Regions from separate parts of the Listeria aquatica genome, predicted to be linked through region 1. Evidence: predicted binding sites of a transcription regulator. Region 1 holds the regulator's gene; each other region holds the start of a gene.
The links. The regulator Rex, encoded in region 1, represses fermentation and respiration genes when NADH is low (regulators of the CRP and FNR family bind a similar motif). The targets are predictions, from matches to a motif close to TTGTGAAATATTTCACAA.
Positions count from the first base shown of each region.

Region 2: a site for Rex is predicted at 5,451-5,468, ahead of adhE (bifunctional acetaldehyde-CoA/alcohol dehydrogenase). Genes of this name have one in related genera too.
Region 3: a site for Rex is predicted at 6,392-6,409, ahead of HB912_RS08180 (L-lactate dehydrogenase). Genes of this name have one in related genera too.

Region 1 covers NZ_JAARRM010000004.1:98,871-109,524, forward strand. The annotation lists gene HB912_RS10220 (CdaR family protein) at 1-1,056, shown strand, start outside; gene glmM (phosphoglucosamine mutase) at 1,247-2,599, shown strand; gene HB912_RS10230 (hypothetical protein) at 2,667-3,494, shown strand; gene glmS (glutamine--fructose-6-phosphate transaminase (isomerizing)) at 3,912-5,720, shown strand; gene HB912_RS10240 (ABC-F family ATP-binding cassette domain-containing protein) at 5,768-7,729, opposite strand; gene HB912_RS10245 (redox-sensing transcriptional repressor Rex) at 8,033-8,674, shown strand; gene HB912_RS10250 (DUF2238 domain-containing protein) at 8,791-9,510, shown strand; gene HB912_RS10255 (LTA synthase family protein) at 9,624-10,654, opposite strand, start outside.
Region 2 covers NZ_JAARRM010000001.1:971,286-981,939, reverse strand. The annotation lists gene HB912_RS04835 (DNA-3-methyladenine glycosylase I) at 1-503, shown strand, start outside; gene HB912_RS04830 (ABC transporter permease subunit) at 544-1,611, opposite strand; gene HB912_RS04825 (ABC transporter ATP-binding protein) at 1,608-2,525, opposite strand; gene adhE (bifunctional acetaldehyde-CoA/alcohol dehydrogenase) at 2,684-5,284, opposite strand; gene HB912_RS04815 (hypothetical protein) at 5,614-6,012, shown strand; gene HB912_RS04810 (putative polysaccharide biosynthesis protein) at 6,121-7,734, shown strand; gene HB912_RS04805 (P-loop NTPase family protein) at 7,781-8,296, opposite strand; gene HB912_RS04800 (NAD(P)H-hydrate dehydratase) at 8,313-9,149, opposite strand; gene HB912_RS04795 (NUDIX domain-containing protein) at 9,255-9,572, shown strand; gene pepV (dipeptidase PepV) at 9,758-10,654, shown strand, end outside.
Region 3 covers NZ_JAARRM010000002.1:462,377-473,030, forward strand. The annotation lists gene HB912_RS08160 (putative polysaccharide biosynthesis protein) at 1-1,084, opposite strand, end outside; gene mfd (transcription-repair coupling factor) at 1,120-4,662, opposite strand; gene pth (aminoacyl-tRNA hydrolase) at 4,777-5,331, opposite strand; gene HB912_RS08175 (50S ribosomal protein L25/general stress protein Ctc) at 5,506-6,132, opposite strand; gene HB912_RS08180 (L-lactate dehydrogenase) at 6,468-7,406, shown strand; gene HB912_RS08185 (DUF956 family protein) at 7,484-7,861, opposite strand; gene HB912_RS08190 (PTS system mannose/fructose/sorbose family transporter subunit IID) at 8,012-8,926, opposite strand; gene HB912_RS08195 (PTS mannose/fructose/sorbose transporter subunit IIC) at 8,951-9,760, opposite strand; gene HB912_RS08200 (mannose/fructose/sorbose PTS transporter subunit IIA) at 9,794-10,654, opposite strand, start outside.

The DNA of each region.
Region 1 (10,654 bases):
CAAAATACGAAGCTTAAAATCAAAAACCTTTCGAATCGCTTAAAAGCCACTATTAGTCCGCAAACTGTAAAAGTGAACGTTCAGGAAAAAGTAACGAAGAAATTTTCAGTAGATGCTGAACTAAGTAGTAGTGCGATTGCGAGTGGTTATAAAGCTGGAAATATTAAAATCAGTCCTGGAAAAGTTTCTGTGACAGGTGCAAAAGATACGATTGAAGAGATTGCCTATGTCAAAGCCAATGTAGATGATAACAAGAAGCATAAGGACGATTTTGAAGCCGAAGCGACGGTCTCTGCATTTGATAGGAACTTGAATAAATTAGATGTCGAGATCAGCCCGCAAAAAGTAAACGTAAAGGTTCCGGTGAATAAGGTGGGGAAGTCCGTTCCGCTTAAATTAAAAGCGGAAGGCAACTTGCCAGATAATATTTCTATCCAAAGCATGACGACAGATCAAGATGAGGTTGTAGTCGTTGGTGATGACGATGTACTAAAAGGTATTGATCAAATCACGGTGAACGTCCCTGTGTCAAGTTTAACTGCGGACACGGTAAAAGAGGTTAAGATCCCAGTTCCTAGTGGGGCAAAAGCTGTACAACCTTCATCAATTGAAGTGCGGATCAAAACAGCAAAAAAGTCTAGTGGGGATGAAAATTCCTCAAATGAAAGTGGAAATGGAAATGAGGATGCAGAAGAAAATCATTCAACCGGTAACACGAACGAGCAGAACGATTCAGGTCAAGAAAATAATGAAGAAGATACCGAGTCTTCAAAGACTTTATCTGGACACACTATTTCAACGCAATCTCTGCCAGCCAATTTAACAGCAACTTTAATTTCACCAGCAAATGGCAAAGTGAATTTGACGCTACATGGGAAAAGTAGTTTACTGAACGGTCTTAATTCTTCAAATGTAAGCATTACAACCAACTTAGCCAATGCAACAGTTGGACGCTATAGCACAATGATTGAAGTCGGAGGGATCCCAAGAGGAGTCACCTATTCACTTTCTACAAGCACAGCGGTTTTCACAGTTGAAGAAAAAAATGAAGAATAAAATGTTATAAATCAGTCAGGCAAACGCTTTTGAAGCTGGATTTTAGACTTTAGATGAATTTTTCTTATAAAAAAGGTATAATGTAACCTGCAGTGAATTTTTGTTAGTTAAGAGAAAAATAAATTCTGCTTGATTCAGTAGTGGAAAATTAAATTTTAATGTTTCTTTGAATAGAAGGAGAGAATTAATAATGGGTAAATATTTTGGAACAGATGGAGTTCGTGGAGTTGCTAATGAAGAGTTGTCACCTGAACTAGCTTTCCGATTAGGTCGTATGGGCGGCTACGTATTAACGCGTCATGTGGGAGAACATCCGCGAGTACTTGTTGCACGTGATACGCGAATTTCTGGGGAAATGCTTGAAGCAGCTCTTATCTCTGGGCTTGTTTCTGTTGGGATTGAAGTGATGCGACTTGGTGTTATTTCAACACCTGGCGTGGCTTATTTAACAACAGCACAAGGCGCTTCAGCAAGTGTAATGATTTCTGCTTCACATAATCCTGTACAAGACAATGGAATCAAGTTTTTCGGTTCTGATGGCTTCAAGCTTTCAGACGATCAAGAGCTTGAAATTGAAGCTTTGCTTGACGAGACGACTGATAATTTGCCTCGGCCGAGTGCTGAGGGACTCGGAACTGTAAGCGATTATTTTGAAGGTAAACAAAAATACTTGCAGTTCTTAAAACAAACGGTTGATCAAAATTTTGAAGGCCTATTAGTGGCGCTTGATTGTGCAAATGGGGCTACGTCGAGCCTTGCAACACATTTGTTTGCAGATTTAGAGGCGGACACTGTGTCAATGGGCGCTTCGCCAGATGGTTTGAATATTAATGATGGTGTTGGATCGACACATCCTGAAGCACTTGCCGCATTCTTGAAAGAAAAAGAAGCGGATGTTGGACTTGCTTTTGATGGTGATGGCGATCGTGTCATTGCGGTTGATGAAAATGGAACCATTGTGGATGGAGATAAAATCATGTTCATTTGTGCTAAATATTTAAATGAACAAGGCTTGTTAAAACAAAACACTGTCGTTTCAACAGTGATGAGTAATCTTGGCTTTTATAAAGGCTTAGAAGAGCTTCACATTCATGATGTACAAACTGCTGTTGGAGATCGCTACGTTGTTGAAGCTATGCGGAGCGGGAATTATAATCTTGGTGGCGAGCAATCCGGACATATTGTTTTTCTTGATCACAATACAACAGGTGACGGGTTACTTTCTGGAATTCAGTTGATCAATGTGATGAAAGCGACCGGCAAAAAACTTTCTGAGCTGGCTAGTGAAATGCAGACGTACCCACAAAAACTCGTGAATATTCGCGTAACCGATAAACACGCTGTAACGGATAATCCGAAAGTTCATGCTGTTATTGAAGACGTTGAAACAGATATGGCTGGAAATGGTCGAGTACTTGTTCGTCCTTCTGGAACTGAGCCACTTGTACGGGTAATGGTGGAAGCGAAGACAGCTGAGGAAACTGAAGGTTACTGTAACCGAATCGCTGCTGTTGTACAAGAAGAAATGGGTTTAGATAACTAATTTTAAATGCATCCCGTTATCGCTTTTCGGTAGCGGGATTTTTTATTTAGAGAAAGGACTTGAAAAAATGACAGAACGAGCTCGAAAAATAAGCGCGAGTATAATTTTTATGCTTGGGTTTACACAATTTTATAGCTTTTTGAGTGCCGCTTATGGCTATTTTGCAAGTGAAGAAGGGTACGACTTTATCTGGAACTACTGGGTTATAGGCTTATTCATGCTTTTATTAGTTGGAGCGGGCTTTTTACTTTTAAAAAGTCATCCGACTCGAATCCCAGCGCTTATTGTCCTCCTTAGTTTTGTAGTTTTTCAAGGTTTATCAACGTATTTTTATCAAATTAAACCGCTAAGTGAATTAAAGCAAAAAATGCCCTTTAATTACACGAATCTAATCCTCACGGTTCTTGCATTCGCATTGTTTGTGGTTTTACTTTTTATTCGGATGAGCGATTCGACGAGTTCGGTTTTACAAAGTGAAGCGTGGAAGACAAAATGGCGAATTTCTGGGGCAATAACAGCATTACTAGCTGCGGGACTTGCTATTTGGGCGTTAATTATTATTGTGATGGAATATAGTAGTCCGGCGAAAAATAATCCATTTTTATTCAGTAACGATTTTGATGCAGTTTTTGCGGGGGTATGCATTATCTTGCTTATTCTGGCGGCAATTTGGACTTTTAGAAAAGGTTCTTACCTTTTGGCAGGGATTGTGTTAGGAATTGGGTTTATTTATTTGACGAATTATTTCTGGTTTGACGAGTGGATGCGCTATGCGGCTAAAAATGGTTTGAAATTTGGGAACGGAGAAAATCGCATTTTTGGCATCAATTTATTAATTGCTTTATTTGCAACTCTTTCTGGAGTCTTCCAATTAGTTGGTAAAAAAAGAACGTAATGCCAAGAGGCATTACGTTCTTTTTTGTATAGACCAATTTTGTTAGAATGACTAATTGTCATGCTTGACGGCATATACATTTTATTGTAAACTTAGAGAAGTTTCCTTGAATGATAAGAAAAAGGAGGATCGTTAAAAACTAAATAAAAGCGCCAGAACTGATTGCAGTCTATAAATGAGCGGGTGAAATTCCGGCTTATCTGAAATCAGTTGACGAGGAGGAGATTAATCGAGAATTCGGCGGGAGTCTCCCGGCTGTGCATGCAGTCGTTATGCTTTAGCTACAAACCAATCAGGTGACTGGTTGAACAGAGCGCTAAAGAACATGTGCATGACAACCTCCAAGGGAACGTGAAAAATAGGAGGCAGTAGAGAAATTGGATTTGTCTGCCTTAAATTAATTGGAGGCTTTTTATTATGTGTGGAATTGTTGGGTATATTGGAAGAAATAATGCAAAAGAGATTTTATTAAACGGACTTGAAAAATTAGAATATCGTGGTTATGATTCAGCGGGTATTGCGCTATTAGACCATGAACAAGTAACGGTGATTAAAGAAAAAGGACGCATTGTAGATTTGCGTAAGAAAGTGGGAAATGAGGCGTTTGGTGAAGTTGGGATTGGTCACACACGCTGGGCGACTCACGGTAAACCAAGTGAAGAAAATGCCCACCCGCATCAAAGCGCATCAGGACGGTTTGTTATTGTGCATAATGGCGTTATTGAAAACTATGCTTCACTAAAAGAAACATATCTAGAGGGTGCACTCTTTAAAAGTGATACAGATACAGAGGTTATCGTTCAACTCATTGAAAAATTTGCGCAAGAAGGATTGGAAACTAAAGAAGCAATTCGTAAGACTTTAGGGCTTCTTCACGGTTCTTATGCAATTTGTGTTATTGATAAAAACCTACCAGATACTCTTTTTGCAGCTAAGAATAAAAGTCCGCTTTTAATTGGCACTGGGACTAATTTTAATGTGATTGCAAGTGATGCAATGGCTGTATTAAAGGAAACAAGTGAATTTATTGAAATTGCTGATGAAGAACTTGTTATTTTGAAGCGCGATCAAATTGAAATTGAAACACTTGATGGGGAAGAAGTAGAACGTGCTCCATTTACTGCGACCATCGATGCTTCTGATATTGAAAAGGGCACTTATCCGCATTATATGTTAAAAGAAATCGATGAGCAGCCAGCTGTGATGCGCCGTATCATTCAAGCGTATCAAAATGATACTGGTGAAATTTCAGTCGATCAAGCCGTACTTGACGAACTTCTTGCCTCAGACCGTGTTTACATTATTGCTTGTGGAACAAGTAGCCACGCAGGTTATGTAGGAAAAGTGTTAATCGAACGTTTAGCAGGAATTCCTGTAGAAGTGCATATTTCAAGTGAGTTTGGTTATAATATGCCCCTTCTTTCAGAGAATCCGTTATTCCTATTCATTACGCAAAGCGGGGAAACAGCTGACAGCCGTCAAGTTCTTGTGAAAGTGAAAGAAATGGGGTACCGGACTTTGACGCTTACGAATGTACCGGGATCAACGCTTGACCGGGAAGCAGATCAAGCCATGTATCTTCATGCTGGTCCAGAAATTGCGGTAGCCTCAACGAAAGCTTATACAGCACAAGTAGCAGTGTTAAGCATTTTGGCTGTAGCGGCTGGGCGTGCTCGGGGAAATAAAGTTGCCATTCAATTTGATCTTGTATCGGAACTTGGGATCGCAGCGACGGCCATGGAAGCGATGGTTTCAAGCAAGGAACTTGTGGAACACATTGCAGGTGAATTTTTAGCAACAACACGCAATGCTTTCTTCATCGGTAGAAGTGTTGATTATTTCGTAGCTATGGAAGCGGCGCTTAAGTTGAAGGAAATTTCCTATATTCAAACGGAAGGCTTTGCAAGTGGGGAATTGAAGCATGGAACCATTGCTCTCATTGAAGATGAAACGCCTGTTTTTGCGATTATTACGCAAGAAAATATCAACTGGAACATCCGCGGAAATGTAAACGAGGTGTTAGCACGTGGAGCAAATGCTTGTATTTTCGCGATGGAAGGCTTAGAACAGCCGGGAGATCAGTTGGTGTTACCGCACGTTCATGAATTGTTAACACCGCTTGTTAGCGTCATTCCTTGTCAGTTGCTAGCTTACTACGCCGCTCTTCATCGGGATTGTGACGTGGATAAGCCACGTAATCTAGCGAAGAGTGTAACGGTTGAATAAAATCAAAAAAAGACAAGCTCGTAGAGTATCTACGAGCTTGTCTTTTTTTATGATTCAGTTAGTTCTTCAATTTCCGTGCTTAAAATTTCCCAGTCTTCCATTAGTGCCTCTGCTACTTGTTTTACGCTATCTAGTTCCTCTGTGATTTGTAGCGTTTTTTCATGATCGTTAAATACATCAGGTTGTGTTAGAAGCTGTTCAAGCTCCGCAATTTTGCTGTCGGCATCTTCCATCGCGGTTTCAACCCCTGCAAGTTTTCTAGTTTTTTGGCGGAACAATTTTTGGTTTTCTTTACTTTTTTGATAGGACTCTTTGCTACCAGAAACACTTTTTTCTTCAATTTGGCCAGTTTGAAGCTTTTCTTCAAATTCAAGTTGAGCAATTTCTTTTTCGTATGCTAGTTTTTCTAGGTAGTAGTCGTAATCGCCTAGATAAACTAGAGCTCCGTTTGGACTCAGTTCAACGACTTTAGAAGCAATCCGGTTAATGAAATAGCGATCATGTGAAACGAAAAGAATCGTTCCAGCGAAATCAATTAAAGCCGCTTCGAGTACTTCCTTACTCTCAATGTCAAGGTGATTAGTCGGTTCATCAAGAATAAGTACGTTAGCGCCAAGAAGGGTTAGTTTGGCAAGAGCAAGTCGGGCTTTTTCGCCACCACTCAGTGTAGAAACTAGTTTTAAAACATCGTCTTCAGAAAAAAGAAAATTGCCGAGTGTTGTTCGAATGACTTTTTCGTCAAGCTCGGGATAGTCGTCCCAAAGCTCCAGCAGTACGGTTTTGTTTGAAGAAAGTTTCGCCTGCTCTTGGTCATAATAACCGATTTTCACGCCTGCACCGAAGTGAAAGCTACCACTTAGTGGAGAAAGTTCTTGGATTAGCGTTTTGAGCAATGTCGATTTTCCGACTCCATTTGGTCCAACAAGTGCAAGACTATCTTGACGCTTCATTTCAAAGGTTAAGTTTTTCGAAACTGTTTTTTCTTTGTCATAGCCGATTGCAAGTTCTTCAACAAATAAAACATCGTTTCCAGAGGCACGCTCAAATTGAAAACCAAAGTGAGCCGCTTTTTCCGCTCCCTCAGGCCGGTCCAGACGTTCGATTTTTTCAAGCTTCTTTCGGCGGCTCTGCGCTCGTTTAGTGGTTGAAGCGCGAACCAAATTGCGGGCAACGAAATCCTCAAGTTTTCCAATTTCAGTTTGTTGCTTTTCAAATTCTTTCCATTCACGTTCTAGTTTTTCTTGTTTGAGAACCAAGTAGCGACTGTAGTTTCCCGTGTAGTGCTGCATTTTCGTACGGCTGATTTCATAAACTTGATTGACCACTTTGTCGAGAAAATAGCGATCGTGTGAAACAATCAAAAGCGCGCCCGCATAGTTTTGTAAATAATTTTCTAGCCAAGCGAGTGTTTCGATATCAAGATGATTGGTAGGTTCGTCAAGAATCAGCAAGTCTTCCTTTGATAAAAGTAGTTTGGCAAGCGCAAGTCGTGTTTTCTGCCCGCCACTTAGCGAGGAGACGAGTTTATCATAGTCTTCTTGATAAAACTTAAAGCCGTTCAAGATGGAACGAATTTCTGCTTCATACGTATAACCACCGCGTTCTTTGAAAAGATGCTGTAAGTTATCATAGGTTTCAAGCGCTTGTTTTGAAGACTCAGGGTCCTCATATAAACTAGTATCTGCAAGGCGTTTTTCCATCATACGGATCTCTTTTTCAAGCTCCAATAAATCATCAAAGACAGCAAGCATTTCATTCCAAATGGTTTTGCTTGATTCAAGTCCAGTGTTTTGTGCCAAGTAACCAATCCGCACATTTTTTGGATGTGAGATGGTTCCTGCATCATAGCCGATTTGTCCGGCAATAATTTTAAGAAGTGTCGATTTCCCAGCACCATTTCGGCCAACAAGCGCGATCCGGTCGTTTGTTTTCACTTCGAGTTTTATATTTTCTAAAATCACTTCTGCGCCAAAGTATTTTGCAATTTGTTGCGCTTGTAATAGAATCATTTTTCTCTCTCCCATCTCTATTAGTTTAGCTTAAAGCGGTTTATCATGCAATCACATAAAAAAATTATGTGAAATAGTTAGCTTTATTTGTGATTTTACAGTAAAATAAAATAGAACGGTCTGTTGAATTAAACAATTAAGTACTTTTTTTGGTTTTTTTGAGCAAAAAGATTGTGCATTGCTTGTGAAATGTTTATAGTAGTAAAGCAAGCATTGTGAAAGTAAGAACAGCTTCAAACTAAATTAACTGCAGATTTGTAGTCAAAAAAGTGAATTTTAAGGTAGAAAGGACGAATGAAGAATATGGATGAAACAACAAAAATCCCGCAGGCGACGGCGAAGCGTTTACCGCTTTATCATCGTTATTTGAAATATCTTTACGAATCAGGCAAGGAGCGCGTTTCTTCAGCGGAATTAAGCGAAGCTGTGAAAGTGGACTCTGCAACGATTCGTCGTGATTTCTCTTACTTCGGAGCGTTAGGGAAAAAAGGGTATGGCTATAATGTTTCTTACATACTTGATTTTTTTGGTAAAACATTAAGTCAAGATAAAGAAACTAATGTAGCCATCATTGGAGTCGGAAACCTTGGGATGGCTCTGCTTCATTATAACTTCATGAAAAACAACAATATCCGCGTTTGTGCAGCCTTTGACGTTGATCCTGCCAAAGTGGGTACGGTTCAACAAGAAATTCCAATTTATCATTTAAATGATATGGAAGAGATTTTGAAAGAAAATCAAGTGGAAGTAGTCATTTTAACGGTTCCAGCTGATGAAGCTCAGGAAACGGTAGATAAGCTCGTAGAAGCTGATGTGAAAGGAATTTTAAACTTTACCCCAGCGAGAATCAGCGTTCCTAAACAAGTTCGCGTACACCACATTGATTTGACGACGGAACTGCAAACGCTCATTTATTTCTTGGAAAATTATCCTTCCAAAAATTAAAGAAAGCTTTTGCGCCGGCATGAGAAAATCATGTCGGTTTTTTTCTGACTATTTTTGGGTAAAGAAAGGCGGAGAGCCTTGTTAAAATGATTGGGAGGTACAAAAGAATGAACTGGATTAAAAAATTGAACTGGACGCAGTGGGTAGCACTATTTATTTTTGCGTCAATGGCGGTGTCACTTGTTTTTACGGTATTTGAGATTTTCACCGCACCTGTTGAGCAACCCGTACACGGCCCAAAAGTAACTTTACAAAGTGACTATATTTTCTTATTGGTCGAAATTATTTTAGGGATTTTAATTTTGGCGCTTCCGTCAATTCTTGCAAGAAGTTTTAAGTTTGAAATTCCTGGACTCGTGTATTTATTGTTTATTATTTTCCTTTACGGTTCCATTTATTTAGGAACGATTCAAAAGTTTTATTCGATTGTTCCTTATTGGGACAAAATTTTGCATATTTTCAGTGGTGCGATGCTAGGAGCGATAGGTTTTTCTTTTGTAAGCTTGTTGAACTTCAATGAAAATGTTGTATTGAAAATGAAGCCAGGCTTTGTAGCTGTTTTTTCTTTTTGTTTCGCAGTCACACTTGGCGCATTTTGGGAAGTCTATGAATACACGTTTGATGGGTTACTTGGACTTAACATGCAACGCTTTGAATCATCAGGAGGCACGCCTTATGTTGGACGGGCAGCACTTGCTGATACGATGGGAGACATCATTGTAGATATTTTAGGAGCACTTGTTATTGCGATAATTGGTTATATCGCGCTTAAGAAGGGCTTACCGTGGATGAAGCAATTTACTTTTAAGCGGAAAAATTGGAAGAAAACCAAATGAAAATAAGCTCGGAATAAAACAAAAAAGAACAGAATCGTTAAATCTACCATTTCTACAAATGGCTTCATTGAACGATTTCTGTTCTTTTATTTTTGGCTAGTTAGTCTCGTTTTTTATTTCTCCTCTTGCTTTTCTTCATCTTTTTGTTTCGGGAAATTTTCCACATAGCTGTCTGAGTACTGCAACAACTTCCGACTAGCATCAAAGCGTTCTTTGATGGAGTCGTTTAGTGGCATTTTAGAGCCATCATAGTGGGTGGCTTTCCCAGTTTCAAAACTTTCATCTGGCGCGTACATATAATCATTAGCAAAATAGCTACCTTCAGGCATTGTATAACGCTCAGGAACAAAGTTTGTCTTAGAATTTAAAATGTCTTCCCCGAACATAATTTGATTATCCGTCTTGATACCAAGAAGATTTAGAACCGTTGGCATTACATCAATTTCCCCACCAATATTATTGATTTTCCCAGTTTTTTCAATCCCAGGAGCATGAAGGAAAAATGGAATACGATAATCATCAGCAGGTTGAGCTTTCAGTTCTGAGGAACGATTAATATATTTCTTTTGATTGTCAGGAAGTGCTGTCGTGTCGATAATATGGTGATCACCGTACATTACAACAACAGAATCATCCCAAATTCCTTTTGCCTTTAGTTCATCAATAAATTGACCAAGTTGTTTATCCGCATAATGTACGGCTTGGAAGTAATCTCCTAATTCCGTGCCTTCAAGATCAGCTGGAAGTGTCAATTCTTGTTTTTCTTCTGGAATTTTAAACGGCATGTGTGAACTTACAGAAATAAGCTGGGCATAAAAAGGCTCTTTATTTGTATAGTGCTCTTCAAGAACAGGCAGTGATTTTTTATACAAGACTTCATCACTTGCAGAAAATCCAATTTTGTCTTCGTCTCCAAAAAATGAACGATCATAAAATTTATCAAAACCAACTGCTGGATAGAAATTCTCACGGTTATAAAAGCTTGCATCGTTTGTATGGAACGTAGCAGATGTATAACCTTTCTTTCCAAGAACGCGTGGCAAGCCAGGAATGACTCGGTCTCCATAAGTTTGTGTGTTCGTGTAGTAGCCACTTGGGAATGTAGAAGTATAAACGGACCATTCCGCATCAGCTGTGTTTGATT
Region 2 (10,654 bases), on a different contig from region 1:
GGTGTGTTCCAAGTTATGACGATCGCTATTTATTTGAAATGTTGAATTTAGAGGGAGCACAAGCTGGGCTTTCATGGCGAACTATTTTAAATAAACGGGAAGCGTACAAAAGAGCGTTTGCTCATTTTGATATCGAAAAGTGTGCGAATCTTTCGGAAGAAGAATTGGAAGAACTACGTCACGATGAAGGAATAATTCGCAATCGTTTAAAAATCCAAGCTGTTAAAACGAATGCCAAGGCAGCGCTTAAAGTTCAAGCAGAGTTCGGGTCATTTTCTTCCTATATTTGGCACTTTACAAGTCATAAACGGGTGATTCACCAGTTTGAAAGTGAAGCAGATATGCCAGCACAAGATGAACTATCTGAGCGAGTAAGTCGCGATATGAAAAAACGAGGCTTTAAATTTGTTGGACCCGTTATTATTTATTCGTATCTGCAGGCTGTTGGGGTGCTAGACGATCACGTTCTTTCTTGCCCGCTGCATAGTTTAAATCAAGTCTAAAAAAGAGGAAACCTGCGAATGGTTTCCTCTCGTTTTTTAATTAACTTAAAGCGACATCTCGCTTTTTAAAGATATAAAAGGTAAATCCAAGAATAACAATGATATAAGCAAATAAGGTAAGTATCACTTGCCACATTGCAAGACCGCCGGCAACTTCATTTCCAAGAGCCATTGAGTTCAGTTGGAAGAGGTTAAAGATTAGCCATTTTAACCAGTCATATTTAGCAATGGCAAGCGGAAGAAAGGTAGCGATGATGTTTCCAGAAAATAGGGCTCCAATCCCAACTCCGACAGCGAGTGCTTGCGAACGAACAACGGAAGAGAACAGAAAAGCAATACTCAAGAAAGTGAGCATTAAGACAAAATTTGTCCCAGTTAGTTTTAGTGCCATCTCATATGCGTTAAGTGAACCGGTCGCTGGAGCGAGCGGTAAGCTGTATGACTCGCTACCAAGCATAAGTGAAAAGAGCAAGGAAGACACGAATAGTACAATACTTGAAATTACTGCATAAATAATACATATGATCAGTTTCGATGCAAGAACTTGTGAACGAGAATAAGGTCGCGTTAGAAGCAATTTGATTGTTCCGCCAGAAAACTCAGAGGCGACAATGGTACTCGCTATGATAACAACTAAAATTGTTGCAATACTAGCTTCTTGAGCTAAACTTCCGAAAAATTGGGCACCATCTGGTCCTCCAGCGGATTCAAGAGGTGTTTTTCCTTTATCGGCATAAACTTGATAGTAATCAATTTGCCGCTGTAGCTCTTCCTTAGTTTGTTTATCAGTGACTGCTTTTTTTTGCATTTTCAAAGCGGATACAGAATCTTTTGGCGAAAGTACTTCTGTTCGAATTTGCTTTGCCTTTTCACTATCGTTTTTAGCGATACTATTATATTGATCTTCAGAAATGGGCTGACCAGAAGCATCAAAATGCTGGGTAACACCACGAGGAGCTTCTCCTGAACCCTCAGAGGTATTGATCGTTTTATTAACAAAGAATAGTAGCAGTGCCATTAAAAAAACCATGAGAACGAGAACAAGTTGCATGATCCAGCTGGATTTACGAAGCAATAATTTTTGCCATTCATTTTTTATTAAGTTCATTTAGGTTCTCCCCCGTTCGTTAACGCTAAGAAGCGATCTTCAAGTGAAACATGAACTTTTGCAAGCTCCAAAATGTCAATATTAGCTTTTACTAGTGAGCGGGCAATTTCAGGAACGACATCACTAGCAAGTTCTAGCGTCAACTGCTGCTCTACTTGTGCCTTTATTTCAAGATCAAGAGATTCTAATACTAGTTTAGCTGCCTCGGGATCAGAAACTTCTAGCTGAATCGTTACTTTTGCTTCTTTTTCAAGATCGTGCATGCTTTCAATGTGTGTGAGCTTGCCATGATTGATAATAGCAAAGCGATCTGTAATTTGCTGAATCTCACTTAATAAATGACTCGAAATCAAAACAGAAGTCCCATTTTGTGCAAGTGACCGAATTAGTTCACGAAATTCGCGCATTCCTTGTGGATCGAGACCATTTGTTGGTTCGTCAAGAATTAATAAATCTGGCTCATGAATAAGTGCTTGGGCAAGTCCAAGCCGTTGCCGCATTCCTAGTGAATAAGTTTTTACCTTATTGTGAATAGCATGACTGAGCTTGACTTGTTCCACTATTTCCACGAAACGCTCTTGTGGGATATCTTTGCGACTCATTCGTGCAAATTGCTTTAAGTTGTTAAAACCAGACATATACATATAAAATTCTGGATTTTCGATAATCGCTCCGACATTTTTTATGGCATCTTTAAAATTTTCATCGACATTGACACCACTGATGTGCACCTCGCCACTTGTTTTTTTGATTAATCGAACAATGGAACGAATAATGGTTGTTTTTCCAGCACCATTTGGGCCGAGTAAACCAAAAACTTCCCCTTTTCGAACGTCAAAGCTAATGTTATGTACAATTTCTTTTTGCCCAATTTTTTTTGAGACATTGTCTAGTTGCAATACTGTTTCCGTCATTTTCTCACTCCTTCAGACAATTATTAATCAATCTATTTTATTATAACTAACATCAAAGAATCAGGGCATTAAGCCTAAGGTTGATTTTATCTACTACTTGAGTATGAGAAAAACCCCTCCTTCAAACGAAAGAGGGGAGAGCTCTCTTACTTTACAACTTAAACACCTTGGTAAGCTTTGATATAGATATCTTTTAGTTCGCTTACAAGTGGTTGTTTTGGATTGGCAGTTGTACATTGATCCATAAATGCTCGATCAGCAAGTGTGTCAACGACCGTGTCAAAGTCTTTTTTCGCCACGTTTTGTCCTTTAAGACTCATATCAATACCAACATCTTTTCCTAGCTTGATAACTGCATCTATAAGGGAATCCACACCTTCTTTAGTTGTATTTGCTTTTAGCCCGATGATTCGTGCAATTCGCGCATAATCTTCGTCTGCTTTAAAGCTTTCATATTTAGGGAATAGGGCATGTTTTCTTGGCTTTTCAGCATTATACCGGATAACATGTGGCATTAAAATTGCATTGGCACGACCATGCGGAATGTGGAATTCAGGCCCAATCTTGTGAGCTAAACTATGATTGATCCCTAAGAAAGCATTGGCAAATGCCATTCCTGCAAGGGCAGAAGCGTTGTGCATTTTTTCGCGTGCATCTTCATCGCCAGTAAGCACAGAGTCACGTAAATTTTCAAAAACAAGTTCAATAGCGCGGATAGAAAGACCTCTTGTATAGTCGCTCGCCATGACTGAAACATAAGACTCAATTGCATGTGTTAGTACATCCATTCCAGTATCGGCAGTGATATGCGCTGGAACAGTGGTTACATATTGACTATCGACAATGGCTACATCCGGTGTTAATTCATAGTCTGCAAGCGGATATTTAATGTTGTTTTCTTTATCAGTGATGACTGCGAACGGCGTTACTTCAGACCCCGTACCACTGGTTGTTGGAATAGCAACAAATTTAGCTTTTTCACCTAATTTTGGATATTTGAAAGTCCGTTTGCGAATATCCAAGAATTTTTGCTTAAGTCCAAAGAATGAAGCTTCCGGATGTTCATAGAAAAGCCACATTCCTTTTGCAGCATCCATCGCAGAACCGCCACCAAGCGCGATGATACAATCCGGTTTGAAGTCTTTCATCATTTCAGCACCTTTATAGACAGTTACATCGGAAGGATCAGGCTCAACATCAGCGAAGACTTGGCAAGCTACTTCGTTTTGGCGACGATTTAAGTGATCAATTACGACATCCACATATTTAAATTCAACCATTCCAGGGTCCGTTACAATGAAAACTCGATTTACATTTTCCATTTTTTGTAAATATTGAGTGGAATATTTTTCAAAGAAAATTTTAGGTGGAAGCTTGAACCATTGCATATTATTTCTCCGATCTGCGATTCGTTTAACATTTAGAAGGTTAGTGGCGCTAACATTTTGAGAAACGGAATTTTTCCCATAAGACCCGCATCCTAGGGTTAGTGATGGAATAAATCCATTATAGATATCACCAATCCCACCTTGTGCAGAAGGTGCGTTCACAATGATACGGCAAGCCTTCATACGCAGACCAAATGCTTTTTGAGCTTCTTTATCTGTTGAATGAATAACAGCAGAGTGTCCTAAACCACCAAATTCAAGCATTTCTTCAGCACGGTCAAATGCTTCTTTTTGCCCTTTTGCTTCAATAAAAGCAAGAACTGGACTAAGTTTTTCATGAGAAAGAGGGTAGTTTTTTCCGACCCCTTTAATTTCTGCAATTAAAATTTTAGTAGTTTCTGGAACTTTAAATCCAGCTTGCTCAGCGATCCAAGCAGGGGATTTTCCAACTACATTTGGATTAAGCGAACCCGTTTCAGGATGAATGACATAACTTTCTAATTTTTTAAATTCAGTTCCTTTTACAAAATAACAATCATTAGCAAGAAACTCTTCTTTGACCGCTTTCACGATTTCTTTATCAACAATGACAGCTTGTTCAGATGCACAAATCATACCCTGGTCAAAAGATTTGGATAAAATAATATCGTTTACGGCACGTTTGATTTTAGCCGTTTTATCAATGTAAGCAGGAACGTTACCAGGACCAACGCCGAGTGCGGGTTTTCCTGTTGAATAAGCAGATTTCACCATGCCAGCACCACCAGTTGCAAGCACAAGAGAAACTTGATCGTGATTCATCAATTGTTTTGTCGCTTCAATTGCAGGCTTTTCAATCCACTGCACACAGTGTTTGGGTGCGCCAGCTTTTACAGCAGCTTCATAAACAACACGTGCAGCTTCAGCCGAACAGTTTTGTGCACTTGGATGGAAAGCAAAGATGATAGGATTTCTGGTTTTAATCGCAATAATGGCTTTAAATAGAGTGGTAGAAGTCGGATTCGTTACAGGTGTGACGCCAGCGATAACTCCCACAGGCTCAGCGATTTCAATAACTCCATTTTGTTTATCTTCATTAATAATCCCAACTGTTTTATCATTTTTGATATTATTCCAAATATATTCAGTTGCAAAAATATTTTTAATACATTTATCTTCATATAAACCACGACCAGTTTCTTCAATCGCCATCTTTGCAAGCGGCATATGCTGATCAAGTCCGGCAAGTGCCATGGCGTGAACAATATGATCAATTTGCTCTTGAGTAAAGCTTTCGAATTCTTTGAGAGCATTTTGTCCATTAGTTGCAAGCTTATCAATCATTTTTTGAACTTCTAGAATTTCACGACTTGTTTCTTCTTTAATCGCCATTTTCTTTTCCTCCTAATCTTAGGGACTTTTTTCGTCCAAGTAAGACATTTGTTGTCCCTGCTGCTCAAAAAAAATTGTGGCAGTCGACTTTGCCTCATTTCTTTTGATGTATTATCTTAATTACAAACATAGTATAACTTAGCAAAAAAAGTTTGTAAATAGTTTCACGTGAAAACATTCACAAATATATAGAATTTAAGTCGATTGAACTAAAAGAGAGGTCTTTGTTAGGTCTTTTATCCTTTTTGGTTTTCCATGTTAGGATTGACCGAGAAAGGGTAGCTATGGTAAAGTTTCTAGTAATAAAGGAGAGGAAAAACGTGCAAGAAATGTATTTAAAACAAGCCAAAACGATCTCACTGATTATCGCCTTACTTTCACTTCTTCAGGCACTGCTTGCCATCATCGGTTTTGTATCAGTACTTTTGACCTTACCAGCTATGAAAGTCTCGCAAACCATTATTCGAGAAGCACTCATCAATACATCTATCAATATCATTTGTTTTCTATTATTTACTGTTTTATTTTTCGTTGTTTACAGACGACTTCGAAAGGGTGTCACAACAAGCATAATCGTTCAATTTCTATATATTGCTTACATGATTTTTTCCGTCATTTTAGGCATTGTAAATGGTGGCTTTTCTCTGCAAGGTGTGCTTGTGCCACTTATGCTTATTATTTTAGGAATTGCTTCTGCTTATTCGATAAAAAAAGTTGAACGCCACTAAAAAGAGCAGCTTTTTCCTGTTCTTTTTTAGTTCCTTCTTTTTTTTTAAATCATTAAATGGTAAAGTAGACAAGAGATTATTTTAAATTAAAGTAAAGGAAGTTTAAGGATGGGTTCGAAATTACTTCGCGGAACATTTATCTTAACTCTCGGGACACTGATTTCTAAAGTGCTCGGGATTTTGTACGTTATCCCGTTTTACGCTATTATTGGCGGAGATAAACCGGCATTACTATATAACTTTGGCTATGTGCCGTATCAACTTTTTTTGAGTGTAGCAACAGCAGGAATTCCACTTGCCATTGCTAAATATATTGCCAAATATAATGCGATGGAAGAGTATAAAATCGGACGACGATTATTTAAAACTGGCGTTTACTTAATGATTCTTTCTGGTATCATTTGTTTTATCGCGATGTATTCTCTTGCACCTTTCCTTGCTAGTCTGCAACAATTAGAGGGAGGGTATAGTCTTGAAGATGGTATCCGAGTGATTCGTGCAGTGAGCTTCGCACTTCTTATTATTCCTGTAATGAGCTTATTGCGTGGTTTTTTCCAAGGATACAATTCAATGGGTCCCTCGGCTGTTTCGCAAGTTGTCGAGCAAATCGTTCGGATTGCTTTTTTACTTGGCAGCACGTTTGTTGTTATGTATATCGTCAAAGGTTCGGTTGTGACAGCTATTAGTTTAGCTACATTTTCTGCATTCGTTGGAGCCCTTGCAAGTTTAGCTATTTTGATGTGGTATTTCACTAAACGAAAAAAGGGACTCGATCAAATGCTTCTAGAAGACAGAGGAGAGCTTCGAGTATCCATTCCAACGCTTTACAAGCAAATTATTTTGTCAGCTATTCCTTTTATTATTGTCGGTTCTGCAACTTCACTCTATCAGCTGATTGACCAATTTACACTTGGGCGCGTCCTGCAGTATATAGGGCTTTCCGCTCACAAAGTCAATAGCTATGTTGCGATTATTAACTTTGATATCCAGAAGCTTATTTTGATTCCAGGAACGCTTGCGATTGCTTTTTCAATGGCATTAGTTCCGCTTGTTACAGCCGCTTATGTTAGAAAAGAGCATGAACAAGTGAAACGTCAGTTAAATGATGTATTTCAAATCTTGTTGTTTCTGACGATTCCGGCATGTATTGGGATTACTTTGCTAGCTCGTCCGCTTTTCACTGTCTTTTTCCAAGCAAGTGATGCCGGAACAGCGCTCTTACAGTTTTCCGCACCATTTGCGATTCTTTTTTCACTTTTTAGCGTAACAGCTGCCGTTTTGCAAGGAATTGATGAGCAACGATTCACTGTGTTAGGTCTATTGTTAGGTTTACTCACAAAGTCCGTTTTACAAATGCCACTTGTTATGTTGTTTGAAGCCAAAGGTTCTGTTCTAGCCACAGGGCTTGGGTATGCAGTTTCTTGTATCTTTATGATTATGATTATTAAACGCTATGCACATTTTTCTTTTGCCCTTATTGCAAGGCGTGTGACCTTATTTTCTTTTTTAACCTTGATTATGTCACTTGTTGTGGGTATTTTCTATTTCCCACTTGCACATATTTTAAGTCCGGACCACAAAATTACAGCGTTTTTCCTAATTCTTTTGTGTGGAGGAGTCGGGGCCGTTACTTATGCGCTACTTGCCTTTAAACTACATCTTTCAGACAAATTGTTTGGACCAAGAGGAACACGTGTCCGTGAAAAACTGGGAATCAAATAAAAAAGCTTTCGTGCCAAGGCACGAAAGCTTTTTGCGTAATCTAGCTTCAAACTTTTTGCTTGCTATACACCATTAGAAACCGCTCAATTTCCCGAGTGCTTTTTAAGACAACAAGTTTCTCTTCTGGAACTTCGGCTAATTTTCTGAGGATCGCTTTGCGTTTTTTCGGATAATCTAGAACATACTTGTAGAAAGAAAAATCAATCCGTTCTGGGCAACCTTGTGCAGAATCAGGACGAACTTTTCCGAGACTTAATAGATTTCGTTTTAGAACACGGTAAAAATAAATTCGTCTAGGTAAATCCAAGAAGACTGTCAAATTAGCTTCTTGGAAGCGTTTTGACCAAGTCTCCGTATAGTTACCTTCCATAATCCACTCTTTGTGTTGTGTGATCAACAGCTGAACCTTTTCGCATAATTCCTGCTTAGAGATTTCCACCCAGCCAGGCTTAAAATAAAGGCTATCAAGATGAATGGGTGAAAGATTGACGGCTTTTCCAAGTTTTCGTGCAAGCGTTGATTTTCCAGAACCAGGTGGCCCGATAATATTCAGTTTTACCATGTTGATTTCCTCCTCATTAAGGATAAGGGGTGTCAGACATTTCACTAAAGATCTTCAAATAGTAAGGGAGTTCTTTGGCAATATCACTTGGTAAAACAATAAAACGTTTTTTTGCTAAAGTGTCGCCAATATAACTGTGAAAAAAAACACCAGATAAAACGCCTCCAAGTGGGGTAGAAGCCTGTTTCATTAGACCTGCAATAATTCCTGCGAGCGTATCCCCCATGCCGCCAGTTGCCATGGCAGCTGATCCATACATATTTAACCAGATTTCGTCTTCCGCATAAACCTTTGTCCGGTGTCCTTTTAAAATGACTACAGCTTGGAGGAGTTCTGCACATTCGAGGTTATTTTCTGCATCTGGTGTACAGTTAACAAGACGTTTCCATTCGCCAGCATGTGGAGTGAAAAACAAAGCGGCACGAGGCTTCGGTAAATCTTCTTGAGCATAAAGTGTAATCCCGTCGCCATCAATAATAAGGTTTTGCTCCTTTTTAACGCCACTTAAAACGATCTCCATTAGGCGATAGGCTTCGCCGTCAAGACCGAGTCCAGGGCCGACCAAAACAGTATCAAAAGTAGGCAGTAAGCGAACTAACTCATCATGATTCGTCCAATCTAAAAACATACATTCAGGAAGTCTCGCGTGTAGGGCGGAACGATTTACCGGATGGCTTGCGAGTGTTGTAAGTCCAGCACCACTGTAAACGGCACCTTGTGCAGCAAGAATTCCAGCACCGCCATACATCTCGTTTCCGGCTATGATTAACACTTTTCCGTATAAATTTTTGTAGCCCTCATCGTCTCGCTTTGTAATAAAACCACTAATGGATTTTGGGGTGATTTTTTTCATTGGAATTCACGCTCCTTCGTAAAAATTGGATTTTCTAAAATACGGGCGTTACAATACATTTAATGATCCAACTTCATTTTATCGAAAGAAGGAGGGAATTGTAAAATGAAACCTGTCATTCCGGCGGTAAAAGCTGTTATTATTCAAGGGAATTCCTTTCTTGGTTTAAAAAAATCGGGAATGGAACAAGAGGTTTATGATCTTCCCGGCGGAAAAATGGAATACGGTGAAACGCAAAGGGAGTGTCTTATACGCGAAGTGTTTGAAGAAACGGGGCTAGGTGCATCACCAGTTCTATTGTATGATACGTGGAACGTAATTTTTCCTGATTATCAAATTTCAGGTGTTTTCTATTTGGTAAAAACTGAGAATATAAAAGAGATACATCTATCTAGAGAGCATCAATCATATAAGTGGCTCTAGCTTTCTGAAAATGGTTTAAACGATTTAGATATTGCGTATAGTAAGCAAATGAGCCATTGGAATTTCGATTCAATTATTGAATTTATGAAATAATTTAAGTCAAATTAAACAGTTTCTGCTTTTCTCTCTCGGGAAAAGGGGGTACAATGGAAGGGCAGAAGTTAATGATGGAAGGAATGAACGATATGAGCGAAATTAACTGGCAAGAAGAAATTGAAAAACGAAGAGAGGATTTTCTAAAGGATTTAGAAGGTTTACTTCGTATCCCAAGTGTCCGTGACGACGACGCAAAAACACCTGACGCTCCTTTTGGCCCTGATGTTAAAAGAGCATTGGACTATATGATCGAGCTAGGTAAAAAAGATGGGTTCACGACGAAGGAAGTAGGAAATGTTGCGGGGCACATCGAATACGGCGAAGGAAAAGAGCTTGTCGGTGTGCTTGGACACGTGGATGTTGTTCCTGTTGGGGATGGTTGGTCAAATGATCCTTTTGATCCTGTTTTAAAAGACGGAAAACTTTTTGCTCGTGGAGTTGCAGATGATAAAGGTCCAACAATCGCTGGTTATTATGCACTTAAAATCGTGAAAGAGCTTGGACTTCCGCTTTCAAAACGGATTCGTGTGATTGTTGGTTCTGATGAAGAAAGTGGCATGAGCTGTGTGGAGCGCTACTTTGAAACGGAAGAACAACCAACAATGGCATTTGTGCCAGATGCTGAGTTTCCAATTATTCATGCTGAAAAAGGGATTTCTGAACTAGATGTTTCCTTCAAGAAAAGCGAAAATGATGGTTATGAAGCCTTTAAACTTGAGTCACTCGAATCAGGTGCGCGGTATAATATGGTGCCCGATCATGCAAAAGCTGTCCTTAGTGAAGTTCAAGATAATGATGGCTTGAAACAAGAATTTGAAAACTTCCTTAAAAGTCATGATGTGACAGGTGATTTTAGTGTCACTGAGAAAAATATCACACTTTCGATTGTCGGAAAATCTGCGCATGCAATGGAACCTAATAATGGTGTAAATGCGGGACTTCTTCTTGTTGCTTTCCTTGGGAAATTTGAGTTAACTGGAACAGCG
Region 3 (10,654 bases), on a different contig from region 1:
AGACAAAGGTGCCATCGCTTGTTTCAAATAGCATCTGGTTGAGCGGTCGCATAATGATGATCAAGCCGACCGTCTCGGCTCCCGAGAGAATCAAGGTGAGTTTTACGGCAAGCTTCACAGATCGCGCCAATTGTCTCCGCTCGTTTTTCACTCGTGCCGCCGTAATCATAGGAACAAGTGCAAGAGCGAGTCCAGATGAGAGCACAAGACCAAGCTGCAAAATTGGTTGCCCCCGATCATAAATCCCTTTAAGCGATTTTGCAGTGAATTCTGGGATGCCATTTTCTGCCATTAAGCGGTAAACTTGGAAGGAGTCTGCGAGCTGGAATAAAATGAGCATCGCACTAACGGTACAAATCGCTAGGCTTTGCCGCAAGAATTCTCGGCCGATCCCCTTCTTTTCAGTTCTGTTCGGGAAGGTGCCCCAAATTTTGAGTCCTCCCTCCGAAAGTCGTTTCTTGTAAAAGCGACGTAGCAAAAAGACGGCAACGAGCCCGCCAAACACGGCGCCGCTCATCGCAAAACTGGCGGTTTCAGATAGTGTTTCCCCAAGGCGAAGCGCGAGCCATGATCCGAGCAGGATGATGGATACGCGAATGATTTGTTCAACGGTCTGCGAAACAGCTGTCGGGCGCATATCTTCTTGTCCTTGAAAGTATCCACGTAAAAAAGCAAGCTGCGGAGTGAGCAAGAAAACTAGGCTAATAACTCGAATTGGACTAGAAAGCTCGCTATCTCCCATCAAATTCGCAAATAAACCTGCACCGAGAAATAGGATTCCAAACAAGCTAAAGCACAGCACTTTCAGCGTTCGATATACTGATTGTAAAATAATTCGTTGTTTGCGAAGATCCTGCTCTGCTTCTGCCATCATTTTAGATACCACAACTGGGAAACCGCCTAAAGCAAGTGTCATCGCAATTCCATAAATAGGATAGACTTGTTGAAAAATATAAAAACCAACGTCACCAACTAAGTTTTGGAACGGCACACGATAAACGGCACTTAAAATCTTGGAGACAAGCGAGGCGATTGTGAGCAGTAAAGCGCCATGCATTAAATTTTTAATTGAGCGTTCTACCATGCTTAACCGCCTTTCTCGCTTTCCCTCACCTAATTTTAGGCTTTTTCAGCGGGTTCCTCTTTTTTTACAGCTTTCTTCAATTTTTTGAGTAATTCTTTGATATTAAAAAGCCATTCTTGCAAGGTTTTATTTTGGATATTCATGGTAAGCTTTAGCGCCGCCCCGTCCATGCCAACGCCAATTGAACGACCAAATTCGCCTACAGCTTCCATCAGAACATCCCCGCGAACTTGTTTCGTTCCTTCGTCTGAATACATAAGAATGATTTTCTTACCTTCTTCTTTAATCACTTCAACGCCATCCAGAAGCGCGAGAATCCGAAGTTCAGTCACGCTGAATAAATACTCCACTTCTTCAGGGTATTCGCCAAAACGATCAATCATGTCGCTCCGAAGGGTCTCTAACTCTTCTTCATTTGTCACATTGCGGAATCGTTTATACATTTCAATTTTTTGCCGACTATCTGTGATGTAGTATTCCGGGATATACGCATCCAGTTGAATGTCAATTTCAACAGGCGCGGCTTCTTCTTTTTCTTCTTGAGGCATTCTTTCTTCAATAGCATCCTTCAACATTTGCGAATAAAGGTCAAACCCGACAGAATCAATAAAGCCATGTTGTTGAGCGCCAAGGATATTCCCCGCCCCACGAATGGACAAGTCACGCATCGCGATTTTAAATCCAGAACCAAGCTCTGTAAACTCTTTAATCGCTTGAAGCCGTTTTTCCGCCTCTTCTCGCAAGACTTTATCTTTTTTATACATGAAATACGCATAAGCGATCCGGTTCCAACGCCCAACGCGTCCTCGCAATTGATACAATTGCGAAAGTCCCATTCGATCAGCATCCTGCACAAAAAGGGTATTCACGTTTGGAATATCTACGCCAGTTTCGATGATGGTCGTTGTCACAAGCACATCGTATTCCCCTTCAAGGAAACTTAAAATAACGGATTCAAGCTCGGACTCTGTCATCTGTCCATGAGCTACGCCAACACGCGCATCTGGAACAAGCGCACTGATTTCATCTGCTTTTTTCAAAATGGTCTCAACTCGGTTATAGAGATAGTAAACCTGACCATCACGCGCAAGCTCGCGTTCGATAGCTTCACGTACTAAAACGTTATTCTGCTCGGTCACATATGTCTGAACTGGAAAACGGTTCGCTGGCGGTGTTTCAATCACAGACAAATCTCGCACACCAATCATTGACATATGCAAGGTCCGCGGAATTGGCGTCGCCGTGAGTGTAAGCACATCAATTTTAGATCTGATTTGTTTAATTTTTTCTTTATGTGTTACACCGAAGCGTTGCTCTTCATCAACCACTAGAAAACCTAAATCGCGGTATTTAACATCTTTCGAAAGCAAGCGGTGTGTGCCAACAACAATATCAATCGTCCCACTTGCAAGTCCTTTTATAGTTTCATTTTGTTCTTTTCTCGTTCTGAAACGGCTAAGCAAACCAACATTGATCGGGAAACCTTGAAATCGTTCTTTCATCGTTTCAAAATGCTGCTGGGCAAGTATCGTAGTTGGAACTAAAAATGCCACTTGTTTCCCGTCCATCATTGCTTTAAAAGCAGCTCGAAGCGCCACTTCCGTTTTTCCATAACCCACGTCTCCAACAAGCAACCGGTCCATCGGGCGAATTCGTTCCATGTCTTTTTTGATTTCCTTAATCGAACGGAGCTGGTCATCTGTTTCTTGGTACGGGAAGGAGTCTTCAAATTCCCGCTGCATGTCGCTATCTGGACTGAAAGCAAAGCCTTGTTCAGCTTCACGCTCTGCGTATAATTTAATCAAATCATCAGCAATATCTTGCACAGAAGCTTTCACTTTCGTCTTCACGCGCTTCCATTCGCTTCCGCCGAGTTTATTAAGTTTTGGTGCTTTCCCCTCTGCACCAACATACTTTTGCACAAGCTCAAGCTGTTCTACTGGAATAAACAGTTTATCTTCCCCTTGATAAACAAGCAACAAATAATCTTTATGGACGCCGCTAATTTCAAGTGTTTCCATACCAACATACCGAGCAATCCCGTGATTAACATGGACAACATAATCGCCAACTTTAAGTTCTGAATAGCTTTGAATTCGTTCCGCATTCGAAAGTTTTTGACGTTTTTTTGCTTTTTTCACTTGCTTGTTAAACAATTCCGTTTCGCTAATGATCGCAACTTTTGAAAGCGGCAGTTCAAAGCCATTTTGGAAGCTGCCAATCACAAATTGGATGACCCCATATTTGGGAACATCTTCCTCGCGTTTTAATACAACGCTTTCCATATCATAATCCGCAAGCGTCTGCTGCATTTTTTCCGCTCGTTCAAGGGTTGGCGCAAGAATCACGACCGCATAATTATTTTTATGCCAGCTCGTCACTTCAGTTTGTAATACGGACATCTGTCCGTGAAACTGCTGCATTTGTTTATAGACAAAGTTAGTTGTTTTTGAAACTCTAAGACTACCTTGAGTTTTCTGGAATAAAGTTAAATAAATTTTCGGAGAACGGTTTTCTTCCATTAAATCATGAAAATGGTGCCCAAGCTGCACGTCACGAACAGTTTCAAGTCGACTAAGCGTCTCTGTTTGCCACTCAGCTTCTTCGCGCTCTAACCCCTCATCTGTCTCTTGAATACGCGCAAATTCGTCTAAAACGAGCACAGTGTTTTCTGCCGCGTAATCAAATAGCGAAGCCGGGTCCGGGTAAGCTAACCCAATGTATTTAAAAAACAAATCTGGCTTGATACCTGAACGTAGCAATTCAAGATCCGTTTCGATATTGCTTACAAGCGCTTCTTTATCTTCCGGATTTTTCATATTAGAAAGCGTATCCGAGAGACCTTTTTCAAGTCGTTTCACAATATCTGGAAAATAAGCAGCTTCAAGCAAAATTTCTGTTGCAGGTAAAATTTGGAACTCTTCAATTTTATTTTGCGAACGTTGTGTTTCTACATCAAAGTAACGCAGTGAGTCAATCTCTGTATCAAACAGCTCAATTCGAATCGGGTATTCTTCTGTAATTGGGTACACATCAATGATACCACCACGAACGCTAAACTCACCCGGCGTATTGACCATGCCACTCATAGAGTATCCCATGGTAACAAGGCTTTCCTTCAACTGTTCCGGTTCGATTTCTTCACCTTGAACAAGACGAAGGTTATACTTTTCCCAAAGCGAAACAGGCGGAAGCAATTTCCTCAACCCTGAAACTGGTACAACAACAATTCCCGGGCGCTTTGAAAGCAAGAAATTAAGCGCTTCAACACGCTGTCCACGAAGTTCCGGACTCGATACGCTAAGCTCTGAGGAAATGAGTTCATCGGCCGGATATAAAAACAAACGATCACTATCCATTAGCGATAAAAGATCGTCATATAATTTTTGCGCATGATATAAATTATGTGTAATCAAAAGTACCGGACGCTTTGTCGCATTCTCAATGACACTTGCAAAAAGCGCACGTGCTGATCCTGAAAGTCCTGTAACAAGCTGAGATTCTTTTTTATTTGCAACCGCGCTTACAATATCGCGGATTTCTTTTTGGTCGTAGATTAGCTGTTTCAAGCCCTTCAAAACGATCCTCTCCTTCAATCCAATCTGGCTTCTTTCTTTTTCTGAAAATTCCTTCTTTCTGAAACGAGTAAGGCAGCATGCCAAGCGGGCATTCGGAAACCCGACCAAGCATGCTTAATTATAACGATTCATAACATCAATAAAGGGTAGCTTCACAGCATCTTCAATTGCATCCGCACTTTTTTTAATCGCAGCAATCATTTCCGGCTGCTCAACTTTACTAAAATCCCCTAATACATAGTGAATAATTTCACCGTGCTCCGGGCGATCAATCCCCACGCGTATCCGATCAAACGATTGCGTCTTCAAATGAGCAATCAACGACCGCATACCGTTATGCCCGCCAGCACTTCCTTTTTGCCGCAATCTAATTTTCCCGATTGGTAAGTCCAAATCGTCATAGACCACAACCAAATCTTCTATTTCAACATTATAATAATCCATCAACGGACGCACACACTCCCCAGAAGCATTCATGAAAGTTAACGGCTTCACAAGCATCACTTTTTCTCCATTAATAATCGGCGTACTGATCATTCCATTAAATTTCGTGCTTTTCCATGGTGTTTGAAAGCGAAAACTCAGTTCATCCACTACCATAAAACCTGCATTATGCCGTGTTCGTTCATATTTCTTCCCGGGATTACCGAGTCCTACAATCATCTTCATTGCTATTCTCCCCGCTCAATAAAACCACTTCACCTTGCGAACTGGTTTTCACTCTGTAATGATTATTTGTTTGATTATAACATGATTCTAGTGGTTTTTAAAGTTTCCGCCACTCCACAAAAAAAGCGCAACACCTTACGGCATCGCGCTTTTACTTTCATTTTTCAAACGTAGTTATTCAACCGGTTCCTCAGCAGTTCCATGAGTAGCCTCTGGTTCAGGAGCAGCTGTGTCTGCTTCCACTTCTTCTTCAACACGTGGCGCCGCAACCGTTACGATCGCTTCCTCACCATCTGTAATTACTTCATAATCGGAACCTGCCTCAAGATCACTAACAGCAAGCGAGTCCCCAATTTCAAGTTTCGAAATGTCGACTTCAATTGATTCTGGAAGTTTGTCTGGTGTTGCTTTCACATTTACTTCATATAGAACTTGCTGCAATACGCCGCCAGCTTTCACACCAACAGATTCACCAACAAGGTCAATCCGAACCTCAGCTTCTACTTCTTCGCTCATATTAACAGCAAGGAAATCAACGTGAATAACTTCATCTTTAATAGGATCTTTTTGATATTGATGTAGCAGCACATTAAATTTTGAGCCACCAACATTTACAGCGAATACTGCGTTCTTTCCGTGTTCACGTACCGCTTTGATTAATTCAAGTCCATCAACCGAAACAGGAACGTTTTCAGTTTTATAACCATAAATAATCGCTGGGATACGTCCAGATTCACGTACTTCTGTCACTTGTGAATGCGGTTTCGTATCTCTTTTTTGAACTTCTAATGTCGTTGCCATAAAAAATCCACTCCACTCATTCAATTTGTATTCTTTAACAACTAAAGTTTACCCCACTTGTTTGTTTTTAAACAAAATGTTTATCTTCCCATAATTAATGGTAAACAAAAACTAGAGTGAAACTTTGTTATTACTCTTCTATTGTATCGCAATTTTTCGAGCTCTCAAAATTTTTCGCATCATTATTTGGAATGAAAAGGATTACAAACTGTATTATAGCGCTTACAAAATTTCATTAGTACAAATTTCCAAATTAAGGACGTTCATAGTTTCACAAACTGTAATAAAATGTTATACTGTGTTAGTAAAAAGTTTTCTAAGGAGGAAGTTGTATGATTAAAGACCACCAAAAAATTATTTTGATTGGTGATGGCGCTGTGGGTTCTAGCTATGCATTTGCGTGCGTTAACCTTGGAATTGGACAAGAATTTGGTATCATCGACATCGATAAAGATAGAACGATTGGAGATGCAATTGACCTTAGCCACGCTGTCCCGTTTTCTACACCAAAGAAAATCTATTCCGCTAATTATAGCGATTGCGGCGATGCCGATCTAATTGTTATCACAGCAGGTACTGCACAAAAACCTGGTGAAACTCGTCTTGACCTAGTAAACCGTAATATCAAAATTATGAAAGGAATTATCGACGAAGTCATGGCGAGCGGTTTTGATGGGATCTTCCTAATTGCATCAAACCCTGTTGATGTATTAACTTACGCAACTTGGAAATTCTCCGGACTTCCAAAAGAACGTGTTATCGGTTCCGGAACAAGTTTAGATACAGCTCGTTTCCGCTCTTCAATTGCTGACTATGTAAAAGTGGACGCTCGAAATGTGCACGGATATATTCTCGGGGAACACGGCGACACTGAATTCCCAGCTTGGAGCCATACAACTGTTGGTGGACTTCCAATCTCCGAATGGATTAAAGAAGACGAACAAGGAGCGATGAACACGATTTTCGAAAGTGTTCGTGATGCTGCCTACGAAATTATTAACAAAAAAGGCGCTACATTCTACGGAATCGCCGCTGCACTCGCACGTATCACACAAGCCATTTTAAACAACGAAAATGCTATCTTACCTCTTTCTGTCTATCTAGATGGTCACTATAATTTAAACGATATCTATATCGGCGCTCCAGCTGTTGTTAACCGCCGTGGTGTTCGCCATATCGTTGAAATGAAATTAACTGAAGAAGAACAAGCAAAAATGAAAGCTTCTGCAGATACACTGAAAAAAGTGCTTGACGACGCAATGAAAGAACTCTAAGTTTGATCCATACAAAAACAGGTCGAAAATTTCGGCCTGTTTTTTTGCATCTATCATTAATAAAGATAAAGACGTTCTTATTTTTTCTTCTTAAATTTAGACTGGAAAGCTCGTTTAATGACATCAAAGAAGCTTTGCGAAGGAACCATATTAGCCGGATCGACATATACGCGAATCGCACGAAGTACGAGCTTTGGTTTCTTAGCCGAAAAAGTATAGGTCCCATTGCGTTTTGTTTTAATCGCAAAGCGCGGAATCCATTTTCCTCTAAGCATCACTGAAACGATGACTTGATCCACTTCTTCCCAAGGGATTTGAATAAACTTGCGCACATCTCGAGAATTAAAAAACTCAAATCCTTTGTCGCCAATCATGATTTTCCCATAATCTGTCAGTCCAGTAAACGCAGTAGCATCCTCCGTTAAGTCGACTTTCGTATTGATCGATTGAACCAATTAGCCTCGCTCCATTTCTTATTATTTATTTCATTTAATTATACGTTTCTTTCTTCAAGAAGCCAATAAAAAAGCGGCTGATGCAACTAATCACCAACCGCTCAAAGCAAGCTTCTACATTTTCCAAGCAGAATACCCGCCGAAAGTTTCTTATAGAAGTCCGATTACGTGTCCACCAATACCGACAACGAATAGACCAAGGATAATGATGATCGGGCTGACTTTCTTTCTAAGCAACCACATACATAAGAATGTAAGAAGTAGCGGAACAAGTCCAGGAATCAAATTATCCAAGTTATCTTGTAAAGTTGTAACTTTGACCCTTGTAAGTGATAAACCAGCATCTTGCTGTTCAAGGGCTTTTTGAATTCCTGCGGCACCTTTTGGAAGTTTATCCCAATCAATATACGCACCATCATCTAATTTAACTTTAGAGATAACCGGCATAAACTTGATCGAAACCCACCTTTCAACAAGCCCGGCGAGCACAAACATACCAAGTATCGATGCACCTTTTGTAATATTTTGCAGCAAACCACCAGAAAGGTCTTCTGTAATTTTAGAACCAGCTTTATAAGCAAATTCTTGTGTATACCACATGAAGCCCCAACGGATAATATTCCATGCAACGAAGAAAATGATTGGTCCAAGGATATTTCCACTCATAGCAAGTGAAGCTCCTAGCGCACCAAGCATTGGACGAACAGTAAACCAGAACACAGGATCACCAACACCTGCAAGTGGTCCCATCATACCTACTTTAACCCCTTGAATTGCTACATCATCAACTGGAGCACCTTTCGCACGATCTTCTTCCAGTGCTAGTGTTACCCCAAGAATAGGAGAAGCAATGTATGGGTGAGTATTAAAAAATTCAAGGTGACGTTTTAACGCCGCAGAACGATCTTCTTTTGATTTATATAATTTTTTAATTGCTGGAATCATCGAGAATGCCCAGCCGCCATTTTGCATACGTTCGTAGTTCCAAGAACCTTGGATAAACGTTGAACGCCAAGCGACTTTCAGACGATCTCGTTTCGTTAATTCAATTTTTTCTTCTGCCATTTTCTTTTCCTCCTTTTTTCCAGATTAATAATCGTTTAGTATATCGCCAAGCGGATCATTGGAACTGCTTCCGCCGCCTCCACCGCCATTTGAGTTTCCACCCATTTTGGAAAGTTGCAGATAGATAAGCGCAAGCGCAACACCGATTGCTCCTAGCGCGATAAGTGTAAGTTCGGAAATCGCAGCGAGGACGAAACCAAGGATGAAGAATGGCCAAACTTCTTTTGTTGCCATCATGTTAATAACAAGTGCATAACCAACGGCTACGACCATTCCCCCACCGATTGCCATACCATCTGTTAACCAAGCTGGCATTGATTCTAGGAATGATTGCACTGTATGTGCTGGAATGAAAAGAAGTGCTGCTGCAGGAATTGCAATACGTAAACCTTGCATACAAACCGCTCCAATGTGAAGCCATTCAATCCTACGAATGTTCCCTTTTTCTGCCGCACCGTCCATCAAGTGAACGATCGGAACAGCTAGCGTACGAACGATCATTGTTAAGAAAAGACCTGCTACTGCAAGTGGAATTGCAATAGCAATCGCTGAAGGAATCCCACTAACACCTTGTCCGCCTAATACTAAAATAATTGCTGATGCAACGGACGCAAGTGCAGCATCGGGAGCTACAGCTGCACCAATGTTTGCCCAACCAAGCGCGATCATTTGAAGAGTTCCCCCAAGAATGATTCCCGCTGTTAAGTTACCAGTTACTAAACCGATTAACGTACATGCCACAAGCGGTTGATGGAATTGAAATTCATCCAAAATCCCTTCAATCCCCGCAAGAAAGGCAACAACTATTACTAAAATCATTGATATTATAGTCATAATTGACCTCCTACTTTTTTATTTACGTTACTTCTATTGTTTTTTTAATTCTGCTTCTGCTTTTTTCAAAAGTTCATCAATGTTTCCACGTGAATCATTTGGAACTTTACGAACATCGAATTTAACACCTTTTTCTTTCAGTTTCTCGAAAGCATCGACGTCTTCTTGTCCCATCGAAAGAACCTTACTTACAACGACTTTCCCAACAGAGTGCGCAAGCGAGCCAACGTTCACTTCTCCAATGTCAACGCCACCTTCGACAACACGTAACACATCTTCAGGATTTTCAAATAATAAGAGTGCTTTCGTATTTCCAAAACGTGGATCTTTTGCAATTTCGATCATCTTATTAATTGGAATAACATTCGCTTTAACACCTGGAGGTGCAGCTTGTTCAATTAGTTTTTTACGAAGATCATCTTTTGAAACCGCATCTGATACAACAATGATTCGGTTTGGAAGTGTTGATTTTGTCCAAGCTGTTGCCACTTGACCGTGAAGCAAGCGAGAGTCAATTCGCGCTAAAACAAACTTGATTTTTCCGTCGCCAACAACCGTTCCAGGCGCAAGTGCTTCTTTTGGTTGTGCATCAGCTGGAGCTCCTCCTGCTGTTTCTTGTTTCGGTTCAAGTTCTTCCGGTTTGATACGGATACCTTCTTTACCAGTTTCGATAATATGTGCAGCAATTTCTTGCGCTGATTCCATTGTAAAACGGGAAGCATATGCTTCGATCAGCATCGGAAGGTTAAGCCCTGCCACGATTGCCCATTTATCTTTGTGGTCTTCAAATAGGTTATTTGCTTGGTTAAATGGAGTACCACCCCAAAGATCGACTAAGAATAGTACTTCATCTTGATTATCAAAGCTAGAAATGGCTTCTTCCATTTTCGCTCT